Regions from separate parts of the Brevibacillus ginsengisoli genome, predicted to be linked through region 3. Evidence: riboswitches for the same ligand, from Rfam matches in the RefSeq annotation. Region 3 holds a riboswitch; each other region holds the start of a gene.

Region 1 (4,286 bases), on a different contig from region 3:
TTTATATTGTTGAAAAGTCGAATTGCTTTACAGTGGTTTCGACGGGAACGTTTGTGCTACGATAAAGAGGTTGAAACTGTTCATCTGAAATGAGAGGAGGGACCAGGATGAAGACGATCAAAGACAAATTAGCGGTTCTGCCGGATAAACCAGGCTGCTACCTGATGAAGAACGCGAATGGTGAAATCATATACGTCGGCAAGGCCAAAGTATTGAAAAATCGCGTTCGCTCCTATTTCACAGGCAGTCATGACGGCAAGACGCAGCTGTTGGTCAGTGAAATTACTGATTTTGAATACATCGTCGTTTCCTCCCCCATTGAAGCTCTGCTTCTGGAGTGTAATTTAATCAAACAATACAATCCGAGATATAACGTCTTGCTGAAGGATGACAAGACGTATCCTTACATTAAAATCACTAACGAAGCTCATCCACGACTAGAGATCACACGCAAAGTGCTGAAGGATAAAGCCAAGTATTTTGGTCCTTATCCGAATGCCGGAGCCGCTCAAGAAGTGAAGAAGCTGTTAGATCGACTCTACCCGTTAAGAAAATGCCAGACGATGCCGAAGCAGGTTTGTTTGTACTACCATCTAAGTCAGTGTCTTGCTCCCTGCGTATATGAAGTGGACGCGGCACAGAACGAGCGAATCGTCGAGGCAATCGCCAAGTTTCTTGACGGCGGGCATGAAGAGATGAAAAAAGAGCTGACCGAGCGCATGCACCAAGCAGCGGAAGAGATGGAATTCGAGCGGGCGAAGGAGCTGCGAGACCAGATTCGCAATATTGAGGCGGTTATGGAGAAGCAGAAGGTGACCTTTACGGATACGGTGGATCGGGATATTTTTGGCTTTGCTGTGGAGAAGGGCTGGATGTGCATTCAGGTCTTCTACATGCGCCAAGGAAAAATGATCCAGCGGGAAACCACGATGTACCCATACTATGGGGATGAGACAGAAGATTTCATGTCGTTTGTTACCCAGTTTTATTACGATAAACAGCAGGCATTGCCAAGAGAAATTCTTTTGCCGGAACGAAGTGAGGCTGAACTGCTGTCAGAGTGGCTGAATGTCAAGGTACTGACTCCTAAGCGAGGGAAAAAGCACGAGCTGGTGAAGATGGCCGACGAGAATGCGCGCATCGCTTTGCAGGAGAAATTCGCTTTAATGTCCAAAGATGAGGCGCGAACTATTCAGGCGGTACACAACCTTGGGCACGTTCTAGGAATAGGGGTAGCCAAGCGGATTGAGGCGTTTGACAACTCCAATATTCAAGGAGCTGAGCCGGTATCCGCGATGGTTGTCTTTACTGACGGTCGCCCGGATAAGAAGGAATACCGCAAGTTCAAAATAAAAACCGTTGAGGGCCCCGACGATTACGGCTCTATGCGGGAGGTCGTGCGCAGGCGCTACACCCGCTTGCTAAAAGAAAATCAACCGCTTCCTGACCTGATTGTCATTGATGGCGGAAAAGGACAAATATCGGCGGCGATGGACGTGCTCGAGAATGAACTTGGACTTTATATACCCGTCTGTGGTTTGGCGAAGGACGAGAAGCATAAAACGGCACAGCTGTTGTTTGGAGACCCACCAGAGCCCGTTGATTTAAAGAGGGACAGTTACGAATTCTACTTGTTACAGCGGATACAAGACGAGGTTCACCGCTTTGCGATTACCTTCCATCGCCAGTCGCGCGGAAAAACAATGCTGAGCTCCCAATTGGATGAGATTCCGGGAATTGGCGAGAAGCGACGCAAGCTCTTGTTCAAACATTTTGGTTCACTCACCAAAATGCGTGAGGCAAGCGTAGAGGATTTCCGGCAAATCGGTATAGGTGACAAGCTGGCGCGAGAGATCATCGAGAAGCTGCGCAAGCTGGACACCTAAAACAGTCATGACCGTTTTAGGTGTCCGCCATGCGGTCATCTCGACTTTAATGAAAAACGTTGAGATGTTTTTTGCAAAAATAGAGGTTGAACATGCCACAAACGCATGCTATAATCCAAAACAATTAAATAAGTAACCTCACTTCCCATAACTGGAGTGAGGTAGAGGCGCGAAAACCAAGAGTACCCCCCGAAGATGCGGGCATTAGCAGGGTGTGGGAAAGGGGAATTCGCCGAAGTGCAACAGGCGGCCCGATGCTTGTTGTGCTGGGTCTGTGTTGAAGAAGCACAGAACTGTCAACGCTGTATCAAATCCTAATACAACGTTGGAGAGCTATCTCACAGAGGATGAAGGACTTCGTGTATTCACGTGTTGTGAATAATGCGGAGTTGTTCGCCGACGTGTCCAAGGGAGGGAGGCACTGGTATGTCCATAAGTAGGGCAACGACAGGTCTAACCTTGTTGTTGCCTTTTTTGTTTAGGTCATCAACCGAAAATATTGCGTGAATAATAAATAAGCTTACGTGGAAGTTATGGTATCAGGATAGGATCAGTGATTATTCGATAGGGGAGAGAAACCAGATGGGATTGATCGTGCAAAAATACGGAGGAACCTCAGTTGGAACGATTGAACGGATTATGCGGGTAGCAGACCGGATTATTGAGACGAAAGAGCAAGGAAATGACGTCGTAGTTGTTGTGTCCGCGATGGGCAAATCCACCGATGTGTTGGTTGACATGGCGAAACAAATCAGTGAACAGCCACCGGCCCGTGAGCTGGACATGCTGCTGACAACGGGTGAACAGGTATCGATCGCGCTGCTCGCGATGGCATTGGAGAGCAAAGGTCATGCGGCGGTTTCGATGACCGGATGGCAGGCGGGGATTATGACAGATTCCGTACACTCCAAAGCCCGTATCCAAGACATTGATAATCAGCGAATTCGAGAGGCGATTAGCCAAGGGCGCATCGTGATCGTGGCCGGGTTTCAAGGAATTACGGAAGCAGGAGAGATAACGACATTAGGTCGAGGTGGATCCGACACGACGGCTGTCGCGCTGGCTGCCAGTCTGGAAGCGAATAAGTGCGAGATTTTTACGGATGTGTCTGGTGTATTTACAGCTGACCCAAGAGTTGTTAAATCAGCTCAAAAGCTGGACAGTATCTCCTATGATGAAATGCTGGAGCTGGCAAATCTCGGTGCAGGCGTGCTTCATCCACGCTCCGTGGAGACAGCGAAAAAATATAAAGTGCGTTTAGTCGTACGTTCTAGCTTTACGAATGAAGAGGGTACTTATGTGGAGGAGGGTTCGTCAATGGAAACAGGAAGAGTGGTAAGCGGTGTTGCGCATGACGAGGACGTTGCCAAGATTACGGTTGTCGGCATGCCGGCCAAAGTAGGAACATTATCCCTTTTATTCAACACATTGGCTTGTGCTCAAGTGAATGTCGATATCATTATTCAAAGCTCGTATGATGCGGCTGAAACCAATATTTCCTTTACAGTCTCAGCGGATGATCTGACGCATGCGCTGGAGGTATTAAATCAGAAATCAGCCGAACTAGGGTTTGATTCGGTTGAATACGAACAGGGATTAACCAAAGTCTCGATTGTAGGCGCGGGCATGGTGACCAATCCAGGTGTGGCAGCGGAGATGTTCAGACAGCTGGCGGAGCAACAGATTTCGATTAAAATGGTCTCCACTTCAGATATCAAAATCTCCTGCGTCATCCCAGCAGAGTTCACTGGGCTTGCGGTGACCACATTGCACACAGCCTTTGGCCTGGATGTGGAAGAAGCTGCTGTGGTACACGGAATGTAAGAGAACACACACAAAGAAGACTGGAAGAAGCTCGTGTTAGATATTGACACTTTCCTCTTCCAAATCGTATGATGAATGAAATAATATGGATTCTCTTATCGAGAGTGGTGGAGGGACTGGCCCGATGAAGCCCGGCAACCCCGCAGTAGCGGAGAGGTGCTAAATCCAGCAGACGCGCGACGCAGAAGAACTGCAATGGACGCGTTTGGAAGATAAGAGCGGGTATCTGTCTATTCAGAAATCAACCCCTCTTCTCTTCGAAGAGGGGTTTTTACCATTTGCGTAAGCCCGCTAGAGAGGTGAGGGACGAATTCTTTTCGTCGGATAGTAAGGGGGAAAGCGTTGTGCAAAAAGCATTCATTGGAGATTTGCAGCTGGAATCGGGGGAAGTCCTTAAGCAAGTGGAGATCGGCTATCAGACGTATGGTACCTATGATCCCAACCGTGATAACGCGATTCTAGTTTGCCACGCTCTAACGGGAGACGTATATGCTGTAGGTGACGGGAGTCGTCCAGGCTGGTGGGAAGGACTTATAGGGCCCGACATGCCGATTGATACAAACGAATACTTCGTCA
Region 2 (4,286 bases), on a different contig from region 3:
GATGCCGAGTGGGCTCATCGCTTGGGACATGAGGTTTTTGTTCATATGCCGATGGAGCCGTTGCGGGGAAAGGCTTCCTGGTTGGGACCCGGCGCTATTACTACCGACCTCTCAAATGAAGAGATTAAAAAAAGAGTAAATGCCGCTTTTGAAAATGTTCCTTACGCAGTGGGGATCAGCAACCACATGGGCTCCAAAGCGACAGCCGATGTACGAGTCATGCGCGCAGTCATGGAGGTGTGCAGAGACCGTGGAAAAGTGTATTTGGACAGCCATACGACCTACTTTAGTGTAGTGGAAAAGGTAGCCCGCGAAATGGGTGTGCCTTATATTCAGAACAATCTCTTTCTCGATAATCAATATAGCAAACGGCATATCGCCAAAAAGGTGTATTCCCTGCACGACTATTTAAAGACCAATTCAAATTGCATCGCGATTGGACACGTTGGAATCCAAGGGAAGAAGACAGCCTCAGTTTTAAAGGAGAATAGTTCCTTTTTAAAAAATGAAGGCAAGCTGGTGACTGCCACCCAGTTAATGGATCCGAATTATCACGTGATTGGTAAGCGTGAACGAAAGGAAGGGAACAAATGACATCAGCAACGATGGAACGTGTTGAGCTGATGGTGGATGGAACGCCCGTTGGTATTTCCAATCCGGACAAGCTGTTATGGCCGCAGAAGCCTATCAGCAAAGTCCAGTATCTCGAATATTTAATTCAGGTGGCTCCATATATGCTTCCTCATGTAATGGATCGGGTATTAACAGTCATTCGCTTTCCTGACGGGGTAACCAAAGAGAAGTTTTATCAAAAACACTGTCCGTCATATGCTCCCGATTTTGTCCAAACCTATCTTGTGGAAGATATTCGGTATATTCTCTGCAATGATTTAGCCACTTTAATTTGGTTGGGGAACCAAGCCTCCATCGAATTGCACGTTCCATTTGTCACCATCCATTCCACTAAACCGCAAGAAATCGTATTTGATCTTGACCCTCCGTCACAGAAAGAATTTGCTCTGGCTGTACATGCGGCCTTGATGATGAAAGAGATTTTTGATCAGTTGAAGCTTGTCTCGTTCGTCAAAACATCAGGAAACAAAGGCTTGCAAGTGTACATTCCGCTTCCTAAAGAACAATATACATTTGAAGAAACCAGAAGCTTCACCAAATTCGTTGCCGATTATTTGACTGCGCGCGAACCCTCCCTTTTCACAACGGAACGATTAAAAAAGAATCGCGCCAACCGACTGTATCTGGATTATGTTCAACATGCGGAAGGAAAGACGATTATTGCTCCCTACTCGGCTCGAGGCAACGAGGACGCATTGATCGCCACACCATTAATCTGGCAGGAAGTGAACGAAAAACTTCGTCCTCATGACTTCACGCTAGAGATGCTACCTAGGCGGATTCAACAGAACGGCTGTCCATTTGCACAGATGGAGGAGAGCAGATCCCGGCAGAATTTTGACTATTGCCTGGAATGGATTTCTAAACAAAAAACAAGTTAATCACCAATAGCCACTTCAGAGGTATAATATATAGATGTATAGGAGGTGGCTTCTTTGATTTATCTTAAATCAGAGGAAGAGATTAATAAGATGCACGCGGCGGGCCAGATTCTGGCAGCTTGTCATCAAGAGATTGCGAAATTAATCAAGCCGGGAATTACGACTTGGGAAATCGATCAGTTTGTGGAAAAATTTCTGGCTAAACATAACGCAACACCCGAACAAAAAGGATACCAAGGATACGAGTACGCAACCTGCGCGTCGGTCAATGATGTGATCTGTCACGGATTTCCTTCCAAAAAGGAGTTGCGCGAAGGAGATATTGTGACCATTGATATGGTTGTCAGGTTAAATGATTGGTTGGCAGACTCCGCTTGGTCATATGCGGTAGGCAAAGTGTCCACCGAGGCACAGCGTCTGTTGGATGTGACCAAGCAGGCCCTTTTTGTCGGGATCGAAAAAGCGGTGATCGGCAACCGTTTGGGAGACATTTCTCACGCGATACAGGAATACGGGGAGTCTCAAGGGTATTCGCTTGTTCGTGATTTCTGTGGACACGGAATCGGCAAGGAGATGCATGAAGATCCGGTTGTTCCCCATTTCGGACCTCCCGGACGAGGCGTTCGTCTCAAAGAAGGCATGGTGATTACGATTGAACCGATGATCAATACCGGGACGTACCATGCCACCGTCGATGATGACGGGTGGACAGCGCGTACCGCAGATGGTAGTTTATCCGCACAGTACGAGCACACCATTGCGATCACCAAATCGGGTCCGCGAATTCTTACCCAACTGGATCTTTAATACTTTCTTTTGCATTTCTAGTTGTCTGTTTCACTTGATTCTGTTAGAGTAAATACAATTGAATCAGGTGTAAATAGAGGTGCGCTGCGAATCAGTAATTCTTGGTCTACGGGAGAAGGGGCTCCGGATGAGAATGAAAGGTCAAAGTGCCGAAGTCGACGTTGCCCCCCGCAACATCGGCTGGGGTGTCCGTGAATAACGGCCATCTTGTCATGAAAGGCTACTTTCGTGGAGCGCTATTTATCATTTGCAGGGGAATCAAATGCAATGAGTAGATATGCTGCTCATTGCATTTTTTGGTTGATGTCAATGCTAGATTACCTGCGGTACAAAGAAAGAATCAGTTGATGGTTAAACCAATGTGGAGGTAGAAAGTAATGAACATGATGAATGCCAACGAAATCATCGCTTTTATCCAGAAAAGCGTCAAGAAAACCCCAGTACAAGTACATATCAAAGGACAATTGGAAGGCATTGACTTTGGAGCTAACACCAAAACGTTCATCACAGGCAATGTAGGCGTATTGTTTGGTGAGTGGAGCGAGATTGCACCAGTATTAGAACAACACAAAGACCAAATTGAAGATTACGTAGTGGAGAGCGACCGCCGCAATTCGGCAATTCCTATGCTTGATACCAAACATATTCAAGCTCGTATCGAGCCAGGCGCAATTATCCGTGATCAGGTGACAATCGGCAATAACGCCGTCATCATGATGGGGGCTATGATCAACATTGGCGCTGTGATTGGCGAAGGGACCATGATCGACATGAACGCAGTCGTAGGCGGACGCGGAACCATCGGCAAAAACTGTCACATCGGAGCGGGTGCCGTTGTAGCTGGCGTAATTGAACCACCTTCCGCAACCCCTGTCATCATTGAAGATGATGTTGTTGTAGGCGCCAATGCCGTTATTCTGGAGGGCTGCCGAGTAGGTCAAGGCTCTGTAGTCGCTGCAGGTGCTGTGGTGATTGACGATGTGCCTCCGTATGTAGTAGTGGCAGGTACACCAGCACGCGTGATCAAAAAAATTGACGAAAAAACCAAATCCAAAACCGAGATTAAACAAGAGCTTCGCCAACTGTAATACTCACGCTAGGTCCAAAGCGAAGGAGGAGAGACCCTTGGAAGATTGGCGTTCATTAGATGAAAACTATATCATGTCAACTTACAAACGATTACCTATTGCCATAGCCAAAGGGGAAGGCAACTACCTGTTTGACACGGAAGGAAAACAATACCTTGATCTGTTTACGGGGCTTGCAGTGAATATTCTCGGCCATTCACATCCTCATGTCATGCAAGCATTGCGTGAGCAGGGTGAGAAGTTTCTGCACATCTCGAATTATTTTCTCAATCCGCCCGCTATTCAATTGGCTAAGCGTCTGGTAGAGAATTCGATTCCAGGTAAGGTCTTCTTCGGGAATTCGGGAGCAGAAGCAACAGAAGCGGCGATTAAACTCATTCATAAGTGGACGCTCAAGCGGGGAAATGGTCGCGAGGGAATCGTCGTATTGAAAAACAGCTTCCATGGTCGGACACTAGGAGCGCTTCGTCTAACTCGACAACCGCATGTCTATCAGGATTTTCCACAACCAGATTTTCCGGTGTATGAGCTTGAGGTGGATAACATCGCTGAGCTGGAAGACCTTTGCGCTCGTGTGAAGCCAGCGGCTGTTTTAATGGAGCCGGTGCTAGGCTCAGGCGGTGTCATTCCGTTGCGTATAGAATATCTTCAGCAGGTGGCTGCGATTACGGAGCGTGAGGGCATGCTTCTATGCATTGATGAGATCCAAACGGGAGTTGGCCGTACAGGAAAATTCTTCGCGTACCAACATGCGGATGTGACCCCTGATCTCATCTTATTTGCCAAAGGCGTGGGTGGAGGCCTGCCGCTTGGCGGACTCATCGCTGGCCATAAACTGAGCGACTTATTTCAACCGGGGGACCACGGAACCACGTTT
Region 3 (4,286 bases):
CATCTGGTCAATCCGGAAGCACTTAGAAACATCAAATAAAAGACATGAGATAAAAACTTCATCGAAAAATTTCGAGAAGTATAATCCAGATCACATTTTTTCCTCCTGAATCGGACTATAATGCCCTTATAAAGGAGGTAGTTATGATGGAAATGAAGTTTAATACAACAGATAAAATAGGAGAAATCGTTGCGAGATTCCCGGGAGCGAGCAACATTTTCAAAGAATATAAAATTGACTTTTGCTGCGGTGGCAACCGCCCGCTTGCCCATGCTTTTGACCAGCTAAAGCTGAACGGAGAAGAAGTGCTGAACAAGCTTCAGGCAGCTTTTGAAGACGCTCAGAACAAACAGAACGCCAGCCGTAATTGGAAGGAAGCACCTTCAAGCGAGATCATCGAATTTGTGGTGAATACCCATCACGCCTATCTGACGAAGGAATTGCCGTTACTCAGTGAATTCGTGACCAAAATCATGCGGGTTCACGGCCCTGCCCATCCTGAGTTGAGCCAGCTTCATCGATTGTTTCACAGCTTGAAGCTAGAACTTGAGCAGCATTTGGTAAAAGAAGAAGAGATTCTCTTCCCGCTGATTCGTGCCTATGAAGCCATTCCGACAGAAGAAAATCGCAACCAGGCTTTTGCCAAACTTAACGAGCTGGAGAGCGAGCATGAGCTTGCCGGCAATCTTTTAAAAGAGATGCGAGCCATCACGAATGACTACACCTTGCCGGAGGGAGCTTGCCGTACCTACACAATAACGTTTCACAAGCTGGCGGAGCTCGAATCCGATCTGTTTGAACACATTCATCTGGAGAACAATATCTTGTTTCCACGTTTGAATGATTAATTTAGCAGGAAATCTCTTTGGCTGATCATCCCAAAACCCTGTTCTGACGGTAGGCAGTTGCTGAATCGTTGGGAGAGGGTTTTTTTATGTGGAATTATGGAAGGTGGGCTACAATCCGGAAGATAGATTAATCGAGAGAACTTCCATAAAAGGTCATGTGGGTCTTCTCATCCCGATAATAGGCAAGCCGATCCTCAAGCGATCCCGTATGAAATTCAAACTTATGTCCGTCTGGATCGGTGAAGTAGATCGATTGTTTATCTCTCTCATCTCTTGTTCTACCCGAAAGAATGTTGACGCCCAAACACCTAAGCCGAGCTTCCAAGACGGCCAGTTCGCTTTCTTCCACGGTAAACGCCATATGTGTATACGAGTGCTGGATTTCGTTGCGAGGAATGTCCTCTTCCACATTAAGCGCGAGCCAAAGATCGTCAAGAAGGAAGTAGGCGAGCTTTCTGCCTTTTACCAGCAGCTTGGCGCCCAACGCTTCCTGATAAAATTGAATCGAGCGCTTCAGATCGGAAACGGAAAAACAGACATGGTTAATCTTCATGGCTAACTCCTTGAATGTGTATTTGGCAAGCTATTGGCCTTTCTCAATTATGGTCTTAGAACCGAATGCGAATCAAGGAGTGAACCTCTGAAGCGGTTTAGAGTGAATGAATAAACCGAATGGAATAATCGGGTAGTTGAAATTTTAGAAACATTAAACTATAATCATGTATGTTATTCATCAACCAATTAAATAATAAATCCTCATCGGATCGATGGGGTAGAGGTCGCGGCTTTTAAGAGTAGTCTGCAGGAGATTCAGAGAAAATCAATGACTCCAGACAAAAGGAAAAGCTGCCGAAGTCCGCTTGGATTCTCGTGCAAGCGGGTTGGGGCTGTACTCGAAAGGGACAGAACTGTCACGTTTACTTCACAGGTAAACGTGTTGTGCTATCTTCAGCGAAGATCTGGTGTGGGTTTTAGTAGAATTCCGCCCAACTCGTTTTGTGCGGTTTTTTTGTGCCCACCTCTTCGAAGCTAGCAAGAAAAACATAATTTTGATAGAGGTGAAAGAGATGAACAGCAGCACAAACGGACAAACAGATGGATCCAATCAGTCCAATCATCTACAGCGTGGACTACGCGCGAAGCATATGACCATGATTGCGATTGGCGGCTCGATTGGGACAGGACTATTCGTCGCAAGCGGGGCATCGATCCACGATGCGGGACCAGGTGGAGCGCTTGTCGCTTACCTTGCGATCGGTCTAATGGTTTACTTCCTGATGACAAGCCTTGGCGAGATGGCAACCCTGCTTCCTGTATCCGGTTCATTTAGCACGTACGCCACACGATTCTTAGATCCTTCTCTCGGATTTGCGTTGGGATGGAACTATTGGTATAACTGGGCGATCACCATTGCGGTAGAGATTTCCGCTGGTGCACTCGTCATGAAATATTGGTTTCCGACAACCAACTCTCTCATTTGGAGCGGCTTGTTCTTAGCACTTATGTTTGGCTTAAATTATTTATCCGTTCGTGGTTATGGAGAGTCGGAGTACTGGTTCTCGATGATCAAGGTTGTGACGATTATTATTTTCCTGGTCGTTGGGGTTCTGATGATTCTGGGAATTCTCGATGGAAAGCCTGTTGGGTGGGAGAATTTCACAGTAGGTGAAGCGCCATTCAAAGGCGGATTTATGGCCATGCTTGGAATCTTTATGATTGCCGGTTTCTCCTTCCAGGGTACAGAGCTGGTGGGGATTGCCGCAGGGGAAAGTGAAGATCCAAAGCGTAACATTCCAAAGGCGATCAAACAAATCTTTTGGAGAATTTTACTTTTCTACGTATTTGCTATATTTATTATTGGCATGCTGATTCCGTACACCAACGAGAATCTGGTGAGCAGTAGTGTGGAAAATATCGCGATCAGCCCATTTACCATTGTATTTCAAAAAGCGGGACTAGCTTTCGCCGCTTCCGTGATGAATGCCGTGATCTTGACATCCGTATTATCCGCGGGTAACTCAGGGATGTACGCGTCTACCCGTATGCTCTGGGTGTTGGCGAAAGAAGGCAAAGCGCCTAAGTTTCTCGCCAAAATCAATTCACGCGGGATTCCTGTGAACGCGCTCCTTGTGACTACGTTTATCGGGGCATTCGCTTTTCTGGCTTCTCTGTTCGGAGATGGAACCGTGTATATCTGGCTGTTGAACGCCTCCGGTATGTCTGGTTTTATTGCGTGGTTGGGGATTGCCGCGAGCCATTATCGTTTTAGAAAAGCGTACGTGGCACAAGGACGCGATCTCAATGACCTGCCGTACCGAGCAAAATGGTTCCCGTTTGGCCCAATTTTCGCTTTCGTCATCTGCTTGATCGTCACCATTGGCCAGAATTACCAGGCTTTCCTTGGCGGAGAGGTTGACTGGAATGGAATTCTCGTTTCCTACATCGGAATTCCGCTGTTCCTAGCGTTGTGGCTGGGGTACAAATTCAAAAATAAAACCAGGATTGTTCCGCTGAAAGAATGTAATTTTGAGGTAGAGGATTAGAGCTGATTGATTGGGTAAGACTACTTGAAGGAACAAATATGTGTATGATAGCTGTTGGACTTCGGTTCAACAGCTTTTTGTTCACATAATTTTCACACGTTAATAGGTTTCTTGAGAAGAGCTTTAGGGGTAAATATAATGCAAGTAAATATTATTTCTGGAGGGATTGCGATGAGAATAGCTACTTTGTTGAAAACAGTTAGCATCGTATTTGTTCTACTCATCATTATGGTTGTAACCTGTGTAATTTTGCTAAACTCCAGTTATGAAAGGGAACGCGCCGCAACGTTACGACAAGCTGAATTTAAACAACTTGGTATTGATCTTGCTAATGCCTCCGACTATCTAACCAATGAAGCGCGAAGGTATAGTGTGTTTGGGGATAAGAAGCATTTTGACAATTATTGGCGGGAGGTAAAAGAGACAAAGACACGAGACCGAGTAGTACTTAGATTAAAGGAATTACAGGCTCCTCAAGATGAACTCGATCTGATTGCACAGGCGAAACAAAACTCCGATGCGCTAATCGCGATCGAGGATGCGGCAATGAAGGCAGTCGAGCAGAATAATTTGGACAAGGCCCGCCAACTAATGTTTGACGACAATTATGACCAGAAAAAAAGTATTATCATGAAGCCGATAGAAGAGTTTCAGCAGAAGATGAACGATCGTGCGAAGACTGAAGCTGACCAAGCAAAACAGCAAACTGTCACATACCTGATGCTACTCGGTATCTTAGTTGGAATCACCGCAATTATACTTTTGACTATAATTTATGTATTTTTCAGAAAATTCAAACCGTTAACGCTTGTTTCGAACAAAATGCTTGAACTCTCAAGGAATGAAGGGGATTTAACAGCACGCTTACAGGTCGAGACTAAAGATGAAATCGGTC

The links. Region 3 has a riboswitch for lysine ahead of ACQCN2_RS14820 (amino acid permease). Riboswitches for the same ligand answer to the same signal wherever they lie in the genome.
Region 1: linked by a shared signal. The riboswitch ahead of ACQCN2_RS01935 (aspartate kinase) and the one ahead of ACQCN2_RS14820 (amino acid permease) in region 3 are both predicted to bind lysine.
Region 2: linked by a shared signal. The riboswitch ahead of dapD (2,3,4,5-tetrahydropyridine-2,6-dicarboxylate N-acetyltransferase) and the one ahead of ACQCN2_RS14820 (amino acid permease) in region 3 are both predicted to bind lysine.

The regions. Positions count from the first base shown of each region.
Region 1 covers NZ_JBNJQR010000001.1:368,429-372,714, forward strand. The annotation lists gene uvrC (excinuclease ABC subunit UvrC) at 108-1,886, shown strand; lysine riboswitch at 2,041-2,230, shown strand; gene ACQCN2_RS01935 (aspartate kinase) at 2,469-3,710, shown strand; SAM riboswitch class I at 3,803-3,929, shown strand; gene metX (homoserine O-acetyltransferase MetX) at 4,055-4,286, shown strand, end outside.
Region 2 covers NZ_JBNJQR010000003.1:223,467-227,752, forward strand. The annotation lists gene ACQCN2_RS08225 (divergent polysaccharide deacetylase family protein) at 1-594, shown strand, start outside; gene ligD (non-homologous end-joining DNA ligase) at 591-1,514, shown strand; gene map (type I methionyl aminopeptidase) at 1,569-2,321, shown strand; lysine riboswitch at 2,388-2,568, shown strand; gene dapD (2,3,4,5-tetrahydropyridine-2,6-dicarboxylate N-acetyltransferase) at 2,699-3,409, shown strand; gene ACQCN2_RS08245 (aspartate aminotransferase family protein) at 3,483-4,286, shown strand, end outside.
Region 3 covers NZ_JBNJQR010000007.1:5,926-10,211, reverse strand. The annotation lists gene ACQCN2_RS14835 (2-hydroxyacid dehydrogenase) at 1-39, shown strand, start outside; gene ric (iron-sulfur cluster repair di-iron protein) at 147-848, shown strand; gene fosB (metallothiol transferase FosB) at 976-1,401, opposite strand; lysine riboswitch at 1,614-1,801, shown strand; gene ACQCN2_RS14820 (amino acid permease) at 1,916-3,391, shown strand; gene ACQCN2_RS14815 (methyl-accepting chemotaxis protein) at 3,530-4,286, shown strand, end outside.